4 regions of the Vibrio sp. ED004 genome follow, and region 3 is predicted to be linked to each of the others. Evidence: predicted binding sites of a transcription regulator. Region 3 holds the regulator's gene; each other region holds the start of a gene.
The links. Region 3 encodes PurR, which represses purine synthesis genes. Its sites were predicted from a motif close to TNANGNAAACGTTTNCNTNA; they were not measured.

Region 1: the regulator PurR is predicted to act here: its motif matches at 2,178-2,197, upstream of ITG10_RS23175 (formate--tetrahydrofolate ligase).
Region 2: the regulator PurR is predicted to act here: its motif matches at 2,084-2,103, upstream of pyrD (quinone-dependent dihydroorotate dehydrogenase).
Region 4: the regulator PurR is predicted to act here: its motif matches at 2,699-2,718, upstream of purM (phosphoribosylformylglycinamidine cyclo-ligase).

Annotation. Positions count from the first base shown of each region.
Region 1 covers NZ_CP066150.1:1,277,658-1,281,934, reverse strand. Annotated here, with positions in the region: gene ITG10_RS23180 (diguanylate cyclase) at 1-153, opposite strand, end outside; gene ITG10_RS23175 (formate--tetrahydrofolate ligase) at 399-2,147, opposite strand; gene ITG10_RS23170 (inosine/guanosine kinase) at 2,419-3,723, opposite strand; gene ITG10_RS23165 (CreA family protein) at 3,853-4,277, opposite strand, start outside.
Region 2 covers NZ_CP066149.1:3,812,779-3,817,055, forward strand. Annotated here, with positions in the region: gene ITG10_RS17455 (cell division protein ZapC) at 191-739, opposite strand; gene pyrD (quinone-dependent dihydroorotate dehydrogenase) at 946-1,956, opposite strand; gene ITG10_RS17465 (NAD-glutamate dehydrogenase) at 2,269-4,277, opposite strand, start outside.
Region 3 covers NZ_CP066149.1:415,903-420,179, reverse strand. Annotated here, with positions in the region: gene ITG10_RS01760 (TVP38/TMEM64 family protein) at 1-367, opposite strand, end outside; gene ITG10_RS01755 (TfoX/Sxy family DNA transformation protein) at 500-1,090, opposite strand; cyclic di-GMP riboswitch class I at 1,218-1,303, opposite strand; gene purR (HTH-type transcriptional repressor PurR) at 1,474-2,478, opposite strand; gene torD (molecular chaperone TorD) at 2,793-3,440, opposite strand; gene torR (two-component system response regulator TorR) at 3,727-4,277, shown strand, end outside.
Region 4 covers NZ_CP066149.1:850,990-855,266, reverse strand. Annotated here, with positions in the region: gene ITG10_RS03630 (class II glutamine amidotransferase) at 1-670, shown strand, start outside; gene purN (phosphoribosylglycinamide formyltransferase) at 788-1,462, opposite strand; gene purM (phosphoribosylformylglycinamidine cyclo-ligase) at 1,595-2,635, opposite strand; gene upp (uracil phosphoribosyltransferase) at 2,805-3,431, shown strand; gene ITG10_RS03610 (uracil-xanthine permease family protein) at 3,573-4,277, opposite strand, start outside.

The DNA.
Region 1 (4,277 bases), on a different replicon from region 3:
TTCGATTTGGTTTTGGCTAGACTGTTTGATATTTAGCGTGTGCTGAGCTTCAACTCTGTCGAATTCAGAGTTGATGTAGAGGGCAGGGACTAATCCTAGAGCAAATATGGTGCACAGAAATTGGCTGACTAGTTTCTTTATACTCGTATTCATCACTGTCCTCAAAGAATCAGCGCAATACTATATATTTTATAGGGTTTTTAATGTGATCTTTACCCAGAACTTAAAACAAGATTTGCATATTATTAAGGTTTTACTGCAACTTTTTGCAATTGAGCTTGCTTATTGAGCATCTGGATAACTAAGAGTCACTACCAAAATAATGCCTACTCATGCCAGTATTTTTCGTTATGACATAAGTAGGCGAGTGATGAATTATACTTAAAGACTTGTAATCATTAACTTAACCCGATGATATTCCCTTTGTCATCGATGTCTAATGACATAAACGCAGGTTTATCAGGTAAGCCTGGCATGGTCATGACATTGCCGCATAAAGCGTAAATAAAACCTGCACCTGCACAAAGTTTTAGTTCTCTAACCGGAACGTCAAACTGTGTTGGAGCACCTTTTATATGTGCTTCAGTTGAGATAGATAAAGGCGTTTTTGCTAAACACACGGATAGATTGGAGTAACCATGTAGCTTGAATTCAGCGAGTTGTTTTTTTGCTAGAGGTGATAGCGAGATGCTTGCTGCGCCATAACCGACTTCAGCGACCGCCATCAACTTCTCTTCTAAGCTTTGCTCTGACTGATACAACGGCTTAAATTCACTTTCAACTTGGCAAGCTTTTACTACTGCATTCGCTAAGTTAATCGCGCCTTCGCCACCTTGACCAAACGCTTCACTGACTTCAACGCTCACGCTTGAATCGAAATCGGTGATCATCTGTTTTAATGCGTCAAGTTCTTGGTCAGAATCTTGTGGGAATCGGTTGATAGCAACGACGGTTGGTACTTGGTATTGCTTAACGTTGTTGATGTGCCATTTGAGGTTCTCGAAACCGGCAATAAGTGCATCTTGGTCATCACTAAAGATAGAATCTGGCAGCGGGGTACCCGGTCTTAAATCGTACAAACCTGAGTTCGCTTTTAATCCACGTAGCGTCGCAACAACAACGGCACAGTCAGGCTTCTTGTTGGATGCCTTAACCTTGATGTTACACGCTTTCTCGAAACCCATGTCTGAGCCGAAACCACCTTCGGTCACCACAAAATCACTCAGTTTTATGGCAATCTTGTCGGCAATAATTGAAGAGTTACCGTGTGCAATGTTCGCAAATGGCCCTGCGTGAATAAGTGTCGGAACACCCTCAAGGGTTTGCATTAACGTTGGCTCAATAGAGTCTTTCATTGTGACGGTCATCGCTCCGGCAACGCCGAAGTCATCCGCGGTTAGTGGCAAGCCTTGATGATTATAGGCGAGTACAACACGGCCAATGCGTTTGCGTAAGTCTTGCAAGTCGTCAGCCAGTGCAAGAATTGCCATGAGCTCTGAAGCGGCTGAGATATCAAATCCGTCGTCGCGCTCAAAACCATTAATTGTTTTGTTTGCTTCATTCTTGCCTACAGTGATCATGCGTAGTGCGCGGTCATTGTGGTCGAGTACACGTCGCCAAACGATTCTGCTTGGGTCAATATCCAAAGCTTTTAAGCCAGAACGCGCTTCAAACGCCTCTAAACCTTCGCGTTGTTCATGATACAAACGTGCATCAATCGCTGCAGACGCAAGGTTGTGAGCGGCTGTTACTGCATGAATATCACCAGTCAGGTGCAGGTTCAATTGATCCATAGGAGCGACTTGAGAGTAGCCACCGCCAGCTGCGCCACCTTTAACGCCAAACACAGGGCCCATTGAAGGCTGACGAATACACGCCATCGCTGATTGGTTAATTTTAGCAAGACCTTGTGCGAGCCCAATGGTGGTCACTGTTTTGCCTTCACCGAGTGGTGTGGGTGTAATCGCCGTGACTACGACCAATTTACCATCTTGCTGGTTAGCGAGGCGTTCAAGTGACGTCAGAGACACTTTAGATTTGAATTCGCCTAATGGCTGGTGTTCGTCGTGTTGCAGGCCAGCTTGTTTGGCAACCTCACTGATGTTTTTAAGGGAAGTAGAGCGGCAAATATCAATATCAGACAGCATATTTGATCCTTATATCAGAACCGAAAGGTGGTACGTAAACGTTTGCGTGGCGATGCTACTGCATAAATTTGCCAAGTAAAGGCAAACCACACGAATTATGTGCTGGAAGATAACAGATCTAAAGAGTCATTGCGCGAGATCAAATCTTAAACGGGCAAAATATTTGATTCGATTACCTTCGATTATGATTACATTGTTGTTTGATACAAAAAGGGCTGCATATAGCAGCCCTTCAAGGATTCGTAATTCGACTTAGACGTCGTCTAAAAGATTAACGATCCCAGTATGTTTCTTCTAAGCTATCTTCGCGTTCTGGCAATGCACGAGAAAGGCGAGGAGAGTGCTGAGTCAGTACTTCGTAGCTTACGCGGTTTGCGTACTTACAAATTTGAGACAGTGACGAGTACGTTAGACAAGCGTGTTCGTGCTTCTCTGAGTTCGGTACGTTCACGTGGTGGTAGCTGTTCGCTGCCATGTCGTGTAATAGCGCAGATAGCGCGCCATCGCCAGCACCGTTGGTGTTTTTAATCTCAAGTGGACCACCTAGGTAAGGACCAATGTGAGAGTACACTTTCACTGGGTTTTGACAGTCTTGCTTGCGCATTGCACGGCTGAACTCATACTTGTTGAATTCTGGGATGTTACCCGGCAATAGTGGCAGCGTTGTTTCACGCTTTGCTAACTCGTCTGTGTAACCTGCCATGTAAAGGCCAATTGGACCTGCAGTACATAGTACTAGGTCAACCCACTCAAGCGCTTTGTTCGCTGCTAGTAATGGATCTTTCTCACCCGTTAGTGCTTCACCTTCGTCTTCGTTCATCGCAACGATGGTTACGTTTTCTTTCAGGTATTCTTGCCACCATTCAGCGTTACCTTCGATCACATACTTAGTACCAAGCGTCAGTACAACAGGCACATTGTGCGCTTTCGCGTATTCAATCGCTTTTTGTACTGCTTTGGGCATTGGATCTTCAGGCTTGCCACGCATTAGGTATGAAGACACAACTAACGCAGATGCTTTCTCGAAAATCTTTTCAGGAATGCTTTCTGGAAGAAGTTGGTTCATGTGTCCTTCGTTGATCGCAAACGTACGCTCGCCATCTTCGGTGATCAGCGTGTAACAACGACCAATTGGACCATCAACAGTTTGTAGGTGGTTTAAGTTCATACGAGAAGAAGTGCGGCAAAGGTAACGGTAACCGAACGAGCCAACTTCAATTTTCTTAGACATAACGCCAAGCAGTACAGATTTGCTGTCTGCAAGTACGGAATAGTTGTGCAGTGTGTTACCGATAGTGTCGCCAGGGTATTGATGCGTGATCAAACCGCGCTCAACTAGCTCTTCATACAACGCATCTGCTTTACTTTCTTCCAATACAAGCGAGTGACCTTTACTCAGCTCGTATTTTTCTAGGAACGCGCTGTCAACACGGGCTTCGATATCAACAATAGTTTGACCCACACCGACAATAGTCGCGCGGTGAAGCTTAGGTGTTTGTTGAATTTGGTTGACCAACGGATCACGTGCGTGAGTTGGAAAGTAGTGCTTAGATTTACGCTGTCCAGGAAACTTCATATGAAAAATACAGTGAAAAAATTTTGCCGCATGATATCACATTTTGTTTCTGTTTCTTTCATTTTTATTACATTTTGAATCACCTGCACAATGTCTGTACAGGTGATTCGACTAACTATCCGTTTGAAACTACTCGGTTGGCTGAACTAACGTCGCTGGATCAACGTAAGCCTCTGTACCCCATAGTGGAACAGTTGAAAGGCTGTGTTTGAAGCTGCCTTCTGTTTCTTTAGTGGTGTAAGACAAGTAAAGCAGTGATTGATTCTCTGCATCATAGATACGGCGAACCTTCATTGTCTTGAAGAAGATACTTTTCGATTTCTTGAATACCACTTCACCTGACTTGCTTTTATCGATCGTAGCAATCATTTCTGGTGTGATTTCACCAGTTTGACGACAAGAGATAGAGCTATCGCTTGGATCAGAAAGGCTAAGGTTCGCTTCGATGGATGCGATATGACAAGTCACACCTGCAATCTTATCGTCATCAAGAGAAGACATTTTGATGTCCTTCATTGTGAAGAAACCCAGAGAGACGTCGCCAACCTCGTTGT
Region 2 (4,277 bases), 460 kb from region 3:
TGATGAAAACGAGCAGAAATTAAGGTGAAAAAATAGTCGTAAGTTCACTATTTAAATGGTTAAGCAGTGATGTATTTATCAGGATGAGGTTTTTTAGGCACAAAAAAATCGGCTATTAAGCCGATTCTGAGGAGAGTTTATACGTTTGTGTGCTGCGATGCGTGGTAGAAATGATGTGCTAGATTGGAGGTTAACCTACCATCGCTATGTGTGTCTGATGAAGGATAGCGTTCGCGTCTATCATTCTATCGTGCATCACCTTGATTGAGTCTCCAAATCGCAGTCCTTTTGAAGGCGTTAACAGGAACTCTTCTAGGTCGACAAATGCACATAGGCTCGCACACTCTCCCACTTCTAATACAATGAAATACCCTAAGCTATGCTCGTTATTCATTTGTACAATATCCCCTTCTTGAGGATATTCATGACCTGCACCTTGTGAGTCGAAGAACCAACTCTTAGGCTGTACAGGCTTATGGAAGCGCTTTGCTGCCACACAATAGAGTGCCAGTTCAGCTTGGCGAGGCTCAGACAGCTCTAAGCCAGAAATTTGTTCTTTGAAGGTTTGGTATGAAGATGCGTCATCAACGGTGAATTCATTATCTCGAAACGCGCAGTCCACCAGCTTATTGCGGACCAGATTCGTTTTGAAAATCATATCCTCTCCGAGGTTTAGCATTAATGAACATTGCTGCTCATCGTAATACCAACTCCATGTATCGCTAGGTTTAAGCATCATTTCGTCTCACACTGTTGAACCATTCCATTAGGTAAAACGCAAAATTACCTTCAATTACAGTAATTTTACTGAGCAATAGGCAAAAAAAAAGAGGAAATGAATTCCTCTTTCTTATTGCTTTTCTCTACAACTCAGTGAGTTACAGTGTCTCTTTTATTAAGACGATGCCAGATTGTCGCTTTTCAGAAATAAAAGCGTCTTGCCGTTTAAAGATTTTTAACGATGTCGCCTACAAGGCCTGGACCTTTGTAAATGAAACCAGAGTAAACTTGTACAAGCTTAGCGCCTGCCATCATTTTCTCTTTTGCAGCAACATACGAATCAACACCACCTACCCCGATGATCGGCAGTTGGTCACCAAGCTCTTGATAAAGTTTACGAACAACTTCAGTACTGCGAGATTGAACTGGACGTCCGCTTAGACCACCCGCTTCGTCCCAATGCTTCATGCCTTCAACGATTGAACGATCCAATGTTGTGTTCGTTGCGATCACACCATCGATCTTATTTTTGATCAATGATTCACAAATTTGACTGATTTCATCGTCACTTAGATCCGGAGCAATCTTAAGAGCAAGAGGAACATATTTACCATGCTTCTCTTCTAGTTCAGATTGTTTCGTTTTCAGCTCAGACAATAGATCGTCTAGTGCTTCGCCGTATTGAAGAGAACGAAGTCCTGGAGTATTTGGTGAAGAGATGTTCACAGCAATGTAACCAGCGTATTGATATACCTTCTCCATACAGATCAAGTAATCTTCAGCGCCCTTTTCAATTGGTGTGTCTTTGTTCTTACCGATGTTGATGCCTAAGATGCCATCGTAGTTCGACTTCTTAACATTCTCAACAAGGTTATCTACGCCTAGGTTATTAAAGCCCATGCGGTTGATGATGCCTTCTGCTTCAACAAGACGGAACAAACGAGGTTTGTCGTTACCCGCTTGCGGACGAGGAGTAACAGTCCCTACTTCTACGAAACCAAAGCCCATTGCGCCAAATGCATCAATACATTCGCCGTTTTTATCTAGGCCGGCAGCAAGGCCAACTGGGTTTTTAAAAGTAAGACCCATGCACTCTACAGGTCGGTGAGGTAATTGTTGGCGATACAAAAGATCAATAGGTGTACCTGTGAAGCGTTTGAAATTTTGAATTGCAAGATCATGTGCCTTTTCGGCATCAAGTTGGAAAAAGCCAGTTCTGGCTAGACGGTAAAGCATTGTGCCTCCGATAGAAAAAAGCCCCGTGTAAACGGGGCGATATTATTTACTTATTTACCCAACTATTCAATCTATTACTGACTGTAAGGGTAAGATAATCGAGTTTGCTAACGAATGAGGTTCATTATTAAGCAAACGTTACCGTTTCAAGCTCTGATTATCTATTGGGAATGTTCCTTATACCTCTTCTGCCACCAGCTCACTAATACAGTGAGACTTCTACGAATAGTTAATTTATCGAAAACTGTTTAGCCAAACGAAAAAGGCAGACCTAATGGCCTACCCTAATAGTTTTTCGTTTCTATCTAGTCATTAGTCTTTCGACATACAGTTTAGATTCAGTAGCATCAATTCACGTAACGCCACTGAGAACTTAGCAAACTCATGAACGGAACCCACTTTGAATTCGTTCAAGATGCTTTCCCAACGATGTAGAGAAACTGAGTTGCTTTCCATCCAGTCGTCCAATGCTTTAATAACATCTAAGTCTGAACCACAACCACAGTTAAGAACTTGGCCTGTTAGCTGACGTTGCTGCCAATCTAGGTCTTCTCTGAATGCCGCACGTGCCAACGCTTGCCAGTTGTTGTCTACCGCTTGGCCATTGATTTGCTTCAAGAACCAGTGCAGAGACAAACGGTCGCCAAGGTTGAAGTAAAGCTTAGACGCTTGCTGTACTGTTTTACCCGTTTCACGAGCCACTGTGGATATATCCAGTGCTGAGTACAAGCTAGACAAACGAGCCACTGAATTCGCCAGTTCTGCCGTTACACCCTGATCAATCCATACCTGAGCCATTGCTTGGTGCTCTTCTACTTCTGAAGCCACTAGGTTTTCATCCAGTTTCTCAGTAATAGCAACCACATCACCTTGGTACAGTTCAATCAATGCGTTCACTGATTGTTTACCGGTACGGTTTCTTAGCAACCAACGCGCTAGACGACGCAGCGTGCGGCGCACGTGGTAAAGCAACTCGTATTGAGCTTCAGAACTTGAGATATTATCCAGCTCACGAATGCTCTTAAGCACTTTGCCCAAGCCGTAGATCTCTCGAGATGCCGCGTAAGCATTCGCAATATCAACAATGTTTGCGCCCGTTTCTTCTTGCAAACGAGTCACGAAGTTACAACCCATTTCGTTAACCATTTGGTTTGCAAGTGCTGTCGCAATGATCTCAGCACGCAGTGGATGGTTATCCATGTGTTGAGAATAGTTACGGCGTAACTCGGTTGGGAAGTATTGCATCAACTGTTGAGCATGGAACTCATCATTCGCAATATCATCACTCACAAGATCTTCTTTCAGCACCATTTTACCGTAAGCGATCAATACCGACAGCTCAGGTCTTGTTAGTGCTTGGCCTTGCTTCTCACGCTCTAGAAGCGTTTCGTCATCTGGGATGTATTCCAAACCACGATCCAAGTACCCTGCTTTCTCCATTGTGTGAATGAAGCGGATTTGCTCTTTCACTAAGCCAACACCTTGATGCTCAGTAACAGAAATCGATTCAGCTTGGCAATATGCGTCGTCTAGTACGATTTCGCCCACTTCATCTTCCATTGATTCAAGCACTTGGTTGCGTTGCTTAACGGTTAGATCCCCATTAGATACCAAGCCATTCAAGAAGATCTTAATGTTTACTTCGTTATCCGAACAGTCAACACCACCAACGTTATCAACGAAGTCGGTATTAACTCGGCCACCCGTAAGAGCGTATTCGATACGACCCAGTTGAGTCATACCCAAGTTACCGCCTTCGCCAACAACCTTAGCTTTTAGGTCACGGCCATCGATACGTAGAACGTCGTTGGCACGGTCACCAACATCAGTATGAGTCTCGCTTGAAGACTTAACATAAGTACCGATACCGCCGTTCCAAAGTAGATCAACCTGCATAGACAAGATCGCTTTGATCAAGTCATTCGGCGCCATTGATGCTTTCTTGGTACCCAGCATTTTCTGAATTTCAGGCGTTAGAGAAATAGACTTCGCTCGACGAGAGAAGATGCCACCACCTTGAGAAATCAGATCTTTATTGTAATCTTCCCAGCTTGAGCGAGGCAGATTAAACAGACGATCACGCTCTACCCAGCTTGATGCTGAATCTGGATTCGGGTCAATGAAGATGTGCATGTGGTTAAACGCCGCTTGCATACGAATATGCTTAGATAGCAGCATACCGTTACCAAATACGTCACCCGCCATATCACCGACACCAATCGCAGTGAAATCTGTCGTTTGGCAGTTGATGCCCATTTCACGGAAATGACGCTTAACTGATTCCCAGCCACCTTTCGCGGTGATACCCATCGCTTTGTGGT
Region 3 (4,277 bases):
TAATTGTCGCTAATTTGTCACCAAATTTGGTTTGGATCCAATCACGTAACAGGTAACGGCTACTCAGGAAGGCGAGGGTCGCACCAATAGCGCTTGCGAAAGATACCAGCAGTAAACTGTTCCAGAAGCCAAACAGTGCTGCCCCTAAGAGCGTGACGACTGCAGCGCCAGGAATTGAGAAAGCAGTGATCATTACGTACGCGATAAAATAGATAGCAGCGGCGGCAATAAAGTTGCTGTCAATGTAGTCATTCAAAACGGCTTGTTGGGCCTTGGCGTTTTCAAGCGTTAGGTACTGGCCAAAATTGACGCCTAACAAGATGATGGTTACGACTAACACAATACCCAATATCATTTTCTTACTCATTGATACTTCCTCTAATTTTCAATGCATACCATTAGTATAGATAGACAGGCAAAGCATAGATTAACTTTCAGCAGATATAAAAAAAGCCGCAGAAATGCGGCTTAGTTATATAGATAGTTTGAACTGACAAAGTTAATTGACGCGATTGATAAGCTCTTCACGACGCTGCTGCGGTATAACAGACCAATGTGTTCCATTGATCGCACCTTCTAGCGCCCACAGTAATTCAATACTGACAGAGGACGCATGCGATTCCTTGATGGCGTTAAAGGCGTTTACAGAGCCAGATTCATATAAACGTTCAACGGAATCGATTCCTGCTTTTTTCAACATACGCTCAGTAGCGAGTCGAAGATTCGGCAGATCTTTGAGTCGAGTTGGCTTAGCAGAAGACTGTTCAGCTTTTTCTTCTTTAGCGAAACCCAGAGACGTCGTTGCGAGTTCCAAGATCTTCTCTTGGTCTTGCCACAGGCCTTCAGGTAAAGCGAAATATTTAGTAACGACAGGGAAACCACGTTTTTTGTAGACGTACGGTTGAAACCCTTGTTGTTCGAATTGCTTCGTTGTGCATTTGTCTGCCCGTATATGCAACTGGTCATTAACAACCAGAGCAAACATAGTGTCATCAGCAAAAAGACCGAATCCACCAAACATTGAGCGTGACTTAATTTTTCCTAGGGGCTCAAATAACTTCATTGAGTCCTTTAGTATCGGTTTATCCATGTTATTTATCTCGGTGTATTTGAACTACGCCACCAAATAAGCAGGTCCGAGAGATTAGCAAAATGTTGCAATTAAATTGTCAATAGGCTGTAAATTACTAAATTGTCAGTAGTTACTGCATTTTGCCATCGGTAACCCCGCTACCATACCAACGAGTGGTTTAGGCCGGAAGCTTTGCGTCCCACTTTTTCAAGTGGTTTGCCCTGTGCGTGACTGATTGAATAGAATAAAGTTTTTGTTGAATGAGGCTCACACTTGTTATTTCAAAATGTGATATTGCTTCAATTAATGATCTTTCTGTTGTGCATATAGGTTCATTATAGTTGTTGATAAAAAAAGCGCACCCAAAGGTGCGCTTAATGAAATAAAACTCGTTTTATCAATTAATTTAACGTTTTAACTGTACTTCGTTCAACAATCTCAGGGTGCATTTCGAAGACTCGTTTCTCGTGATCTTTGTCTTTTATACGTTCTAATAAAATCTCGAATGCATTTTTACCAACACGACGTTTAGGTTGGTGAACCGTTGTTAACGGTGGAGAGAAGTACTCAGCCAGTTCGATGTTGTCGTAACCGATCACTGAGATATCTTCAGGGATACGGATGCCTTTTTCTTGCAGTCGGCTCATTAAGCCCAGCGCCATTGTATCGTTGAAACAGAATACCGCTGTTGGGCGATCTTTCATTTCTACGATTTGCTCTGCAGCAAGAACAGCAGTATCACACTCGAAGTTACCTTCAATGATCATGTTGTCATCAGCAGTAATCTTAGCTTCGTTGAGTGCGCGTTTGTAACCTGCGATACGTTCTACACAGGCCGCTTTGTCTAAGTGGCCACTTAAACAAGCAATCTTAGAGTGACCGCGCTCAATAAGGTATTTGGTTGCTAGGTAGCCACCTTCTTCAGAGTTATCGATGATCTTGTCAGCTTGAGAACTCTCTGGGCCCCAGTCCATAATCACTTTAGGGATGTCAGCGTGACGATCTAACATCTCTCTTAGTTCTTCAGTTAGGTCTGAACACATAACTAAGATGCCATCTACACGTTTCTCTGCAAGCATTCGAATGTAGTCACGTTGCTTCTCATAGATACCACCCGTGTTACACAGAATCAAAGTGTAACCTTGACGGTAGCAGTAACTCTCAACACCATCGATAACTTCAGAGAAGAATAGGTTGGTTGATTGAGTAACAAGCATGCCGATAGTGCGTGTTGTATTGCACTTCAAACTACGAGCAACCGCGCTTGGTGCATAGTTCAGTTCATCTACGGCTTTGTTTACTTTTTCTTGAGTCGCTTCTGCAACAAAACGTGTTTTGTTGATTACGTGAGAAACGGTTGTTGTTGATACGCCGGCTAAGCGAGCGACATCTTTTATAGTGGCCATGGTTTTATCCTATTAGAAGCTACTTTCCCAAAGTACGGAATGAAGTAGCCGTTAAGCTACCTAACTAAGAGCTTAAATTTGTAGGGCTCTTTGGGTACTAAAGTGCTAAAAAACAAAAAACCGCTATGAGCGGCTTGTCTTAACACCGAAATGCTCTGAACTTTAATAAGCATAGCATTTCGTGAATGTTTCATATTTTATCGTTTGCGGTCACAATTTTAGACTGACTAGAAATTACTCGCAATAAAATTCACCCAGAAATCCGGGTGAATTGTCACATTCTACTGAATTTATTTACTTAGTCGCCCAATAAGCTATTCACCAGCTAAATATTGAGTGTCCAACTGACAGAATGCGAGTAGCAGAGATGAGACTGAAGCGTAGAAACCGAATTCATCAACGTCATGACATTTAACGTTGAATTTTGGTACCCAAGTTAGGAGTTGTTGCTCGATAAAATGCTGTTGAACAGCAAAAGACTTCTCTAGCTCTTCTTCAAGATCTGTTTCGTTAGAACGAATGATCAAGTTACCAAGGAAGTCGAGTTCGATAGCAATGTGGTCTGCTGGCTCTTTCAGGTCTTGGTTAACCACTAAATTGTGTTTAGCCATGATCTCTTCCATCTCTTTTGCAGGCTTATCGTTTAATAGGCCAGTCTCACCGATGTACATAGAAGCGTATGGAAGGGCACCATGTTTATCTGTCTTTAAGAAAAGGTCACAAAAGTCAGCAGACAGTTCCAGTTGAGCATCTTCACGTATTTGAAGACGGTTTAGTGCGTCAACTAAGCTATCAATCGCTGGCTTTAGTGTTTCATTTTCACCTAAACCAGTTAGGAAAGAACGAATCTCAACAGAGTGGTAGTGATCGAGTTCTTCTTGAGTGAGCTCTTTGGCGAATAAGCTTGATAGCCACCAGTAGATTTCTGCTCTTTGCTCGTTGAACGCTTTCGTATCTTTCATTTCTTGGATCCTGATTTAGTCTTGCGGCGTTTGTATACTCAATATCGTCAAGTGATTTGGGATATAAACACCAAGGCTGAATAACAAGGTTATTTGCGAAACGCAAAGTTACTCGTTAGTAGTAATGCCTATATTGAATTGCGATGGGCGATAAATAGCAAGGTTTAAGATTGTCTTGTATCAAAAAAGATTCATCTTTCTGGCTTTTATCTTCTGTAACACTAGAATTGTTACTAGTTATGAATAGAATAGTTACTGAAACTATTAAATAAGAAAAGTGGTGTAGATGAGCTATCACGTATTAGTCGTAGAAGATGATGTGGTAACCCGCAGTAAACTGGTTGGATATTTCCAGAACGAAGGTTACACAGTGAGCGAAGCAGAAAGCGGCGCTCAAATGAGAAACGTGTTAGATGAAAACAACGTTGACCTCATTATGCTGGACATCAACTTACCAGGCGAAGATGGATTGATGCTAACTCGCGAATTACGCAGTCAATCAGACATTGGAATTATTTTAGTTACTGGACGCACGGATAGCATCGACAAAATCGTTGGCCTTGAAATGGGCGCGGACGATTACGTTACTAAACCTTTCGAACTTCGCGAGTTATTGGTTCGAGTTAAAAACCTACTTTGGCGTATTTCTGCCGCTCGTAAAACGGCAGCAGGCGCAGTAGAAGAAACATCAGACGAGTCTGTGGTTCGTTTCGGTGAGTGGACATTTGATATCCCTCGTCGTGCGCTAAGCAAAAACGGCGAGCCAGTGAAGCTGACTAAAGCTGAATATGAATTGTTGGTGGCTTTGTCTTCTTACCCTAACCAAGTATTAAGTCG
Region 4 (4,277 bases), 440 kb from region 3:
GATCGCTGAGTTGGTTCAAAACTACCCAATTAAAAGCCAAGCTGTTGTCAGTCATATCCGTCAAGCCAACCGTGGTGGCGTTAATCTAGAAAACACACACCCTTTTACCCGTGAGCTTTGGGGGCGATACTGGACCTTTGCTCACAATGGTCAATTGTCAGATTATGATGATCTGGTGAGTGGGCGTTTTAGACCTGTCGGCGAAACGGACAGTGAGCTCTCTTTTTGTTGGCTACTTAAACAACTTGAAGAGCGTTTTCCTGAACCACCTCAAGACATGGAAGGTATGTTTCGTTTCGTGGCTGAGTGTTGTGACAAGCTACGCGAGAAAGGCGTTTTCAACATGTTGTTGAGTGATGGTGAGTACGTGATGACTTACTGTACTAACCATTTGTACTGGATAACTAGACGCGCGCCTTTTGGCAAAGCGAGCTTAATTGATGAAGACGTTGAGATTAATTTCCAAGAAGAGACCACGCCAAATGATGTGGTTACGGTGGTAGCAACTCAACCTCTTACGGATAATGAAGAGTGGTTTAGAATGAAGCCGGGCGAATACGCACTGTTTCATTTTGGTGAGCTGATTGGTAACAACCATCAGGCGTTGGAAGATGTTGCTTATGCGCCGAAAAAGGTCGCGAGCCAAGCACCTACTGAGCCATTAAGTTAATGCTATAAATCATATTGCTTTAACCCGAACAAGCGAAAGGCCGCTTACTGTACTAATCAGTCAGTAAGCGGCCTTTTTGTTTTTAAGCAATTTGTCGCGTGAGAGTCGTTTGACGAATTATTCTTCTGCGTAACCGTGTTTACCTAATGCTTTACCGTCTAACACTGCCTGCCCATTTGCCATTGATAAGCGGTCTTCCGCGAACCACTTGCAGACCATAGGGTAAATGCAATGTTCTTGAGTCAGCACTCGGCTTGCCAGCATATCAGCGTCATCATCTTCAAATACCGGTACTTTAGCTTGCAAGATCACAGGGCCACCATCGAGCTCCTCGGTAACAAAGTGGACGCTAGTACCGTGTTCTTTGTCTTGCGCATCAATAGCACGCTGGTGGGTGTGTAGGCCTGGGTATTTCGGTAACAGAGAAGGGTGGATGTTGACCATTTTCCCTGCATAGTGACGAACAAACTCTGAACTCAGGATTCGCATGTAGCCAGCGAGTACGATTAAATCTGGCTGGTAAGCATCGATCTGAACCATCAATTCATGGTCAAACTCTTCACGTGAGCCAAAGTCCTTTGGATTCACTGAGTGAGCGTCTACACCTGCGGTTTTCGCTCGCTCTAATCCAAAAGCCTCTGCTTTGTTTGAGAAGACAGCTTTAACCGACGCATCAATCATATCGCTATTGCAGGCATCCAAAATTGCCTGTAAGTTGCTTCCGCTTCCTGAAACTAACACAACGATGCTTTTCTGAGAGTGACTGTTTTTATTTGAGTGATTGTTTTTCATAGAGTGGGTCATACGATTGATTAACTGGATTGTTTACAATTTACCTACATAAACTAAGGTTTTCTGCGGGCCAAATAGCAAAATGAGGACCATTAGGTCCTCATTGATTAACTAAGTAAGTGAGCGTATCACTTATTTGATTTCAACTTGCTCTTCGCCAGCTTCAGCGTTTGCGATCTCACCGATAACCCAAGCGTTTTCGCCTTCAGCTTTCAGTAGTTCAACAGCAGCATCTGCTTGATCTTTAGGTAGAGCAACAACTAGGCCAACACCACAGTTGAAAGTGCGGTACATTTCGAATGTCTCCACGTTACCTTTCTCTTGTAGCCAGCTGAAGATAGCAGGCCATTCCCAGCTCTTGCCATCAATCACTGCTTTAGTACCTTCAGGAAGTACGCGTGGGATGTTTTCCCAGAAACCACCACCTGTGATATGCGAGATAGCATGAATGTCATGCTCAGCAATCATCTTAAGTGCTGATTTGATGTAAATCTTAGTTGGTTCTAGTAGGTGTTCACCGATAGTGCGACCTTCTAGTTCTTCGTTCTTATCAGCACCAGAAACTTCTAGAACTTTACGAATCAAAGAGTAACCGTTTGAGTGTGGACCGCTTGAGCCAACAGCGATAAGTGCGTCGCCTGCAGCTACTTTAGTACCGTCGATGATGTCAGCTTTTTCTACAACGCCAACACAGAAGCCAGCTACGTCGTAGTCGTCGCCTTCGTACATGCCTGGCATTTCAGCCGTTTCACCGCCGATTAGGGCACAACCAGCTTGAACACAACCTTCAGCGATACCAGAAACAACGTCTGCTGCTGTATCTACATCTAGCTTACCTGTTGCGTAGTAGTCTAGGAAGAATAGCGGCTCACCACCTTGAACGATTAGGTCGTTCACACACATTGCCACTAGGTCGATACCAATGGTGTCGTGTTTTTTCAGATCCAAAGCAAGGCGAAGTTTAGTACCAACACCATCAGTACCTGAAACAAGTACCGGCTCTTTGTATTTCGTTGGAAGTTCACATAGGGCGCCAAAGCCACCAATACCGCCCATTACTTCAGGGCGACGAGTGCGTTTAACAGCACCTTTAATACGGTCTACTAGTGCATTACCTGCGTCGATATCAACACCAGCGTCTTTGTAGCTTAGAGAAGAAGTATTACCACTCACGGGATAGTCCTCGAACTTAAGTTGGATGTGAAAACGGCGCTATTCTAACAGGGCTTGATTACGAAGAGCAAACGTTTGCGCGGTTTTTTTTATTAGAATAAAGATTCTGAAATAACCACAAAGTTCGTGTATAATCTACAGGTTTGTTTAAATATTGCCGGAGTTGGAAATGAAAGTTGTTGAAGTGAAACACCCGCTAGTAAAACATAAAATTGGCCTGATGCGTGAAGGTGAGATTAGCACTAAGCGTTTTCGTGAGCTAGCGACAGAAGTGGGTAGCCTTCTAACATACGAAGCGACATCAGACTTTGAAACTGAGCGTGTAACTATTAATGGTTGGAACGGTCCAGTTGAAGTTGACCAAATTAAAGGTAAAAAAGTAACTGTAGTGCCAATCCTACGTGCTGGTCTAGGCATGATGGACGGCGTTCTTGAGCACATCCCAAGTGCACGTATCAGTGTTGTTGGTATCTACCGTGACGAAGAAACTCTTGAGCCAGTACCATACTTCAACAAGCTTGCATCTAACATCGACGAGCGTATTGCTCTAGTGGTAGACCCAATGCTTGCGACAGGTGGTTCTATGATCGCGACTATCGACCTAATGAAAGAGAAAGGTTGTAAGCACTTTAAGATTCTTGTGCTTGTTGCTGCTCCTGAAGGTATCGCTGCTCTAGAAAAAGCGCACCCAGACGTTGAGCTTTACACAGCTGCAATTGATGAGAAGCTAAACGACAAGGGCTATATTGTTCCTGGTCTTGGCGATGCTGGTGATAAGATCTTCGGTACTAAGTAATTCGGTTTCAGCTTAAGTGACTCTAAACCGTTTCTTAACTCGCTGAATTAGCCGTATTAATAAAAAGGGAGAGCATTCAATGCTCTCCCTTTTTTGATCTTGTTGGTTTGTGATTCTTTTGAATCTAGCCTTACCTATGGATTAATCGATTTGAGCTTTGTCTACCACAGTGTTGTCACCTAGCTCTTCTGGAAGTACTAGGTTAAGTAGAATCGCCACGATACCGCACAAGCTTACGCCTTGTAGGCTGAAGTCACCGATACCAAAGGCCATGCCGCCAATACCAAAGACTAAAGTAATGCCCACAATCACAAGGTTACGTGATTTGTGCAGGTCAACGTTGTTCTTGATTAGCGTGTTAAGACCAACGGTTGCGATAGAGCCAAACAGTAGAATCATGATGCCGCCCATTACAGGGGCCGGAATCGTTTGAAGTAGTGCGCCTAGCTTGCCAACCAATGCAAGAACGATGGCTGTTACAGCAGCCCAAGTCATGATTACTGGGTTGAATGCTTTCGTCAGCATTACTGCGCCTGTTACTTCACTGTAGGTTGTATTTGGCGGAGCGCCCAGCATAGAAGCTGCGATTGTCGCCACGCCGTCACCTGTGATAGTGCGGTGTAAGCCCGGCTTTTTAAGGTAGTCTTTGCCGGTTACGTTAGAGATAGCAAGCATGTCGCCAACGTGCTCAACGGCTGGTGCAATCGCAACAAACACCATGAAGAAGATAGCGTTGATGTTGAACTCAGGTGCCGTGAAGTTAGGTAGTGCTAGCCAAGATGCTTGAGCTACTGGTGTGAAGTCTACCGCGCCGTATACCAAGCTAGTGATGTAACCCGCAACAAT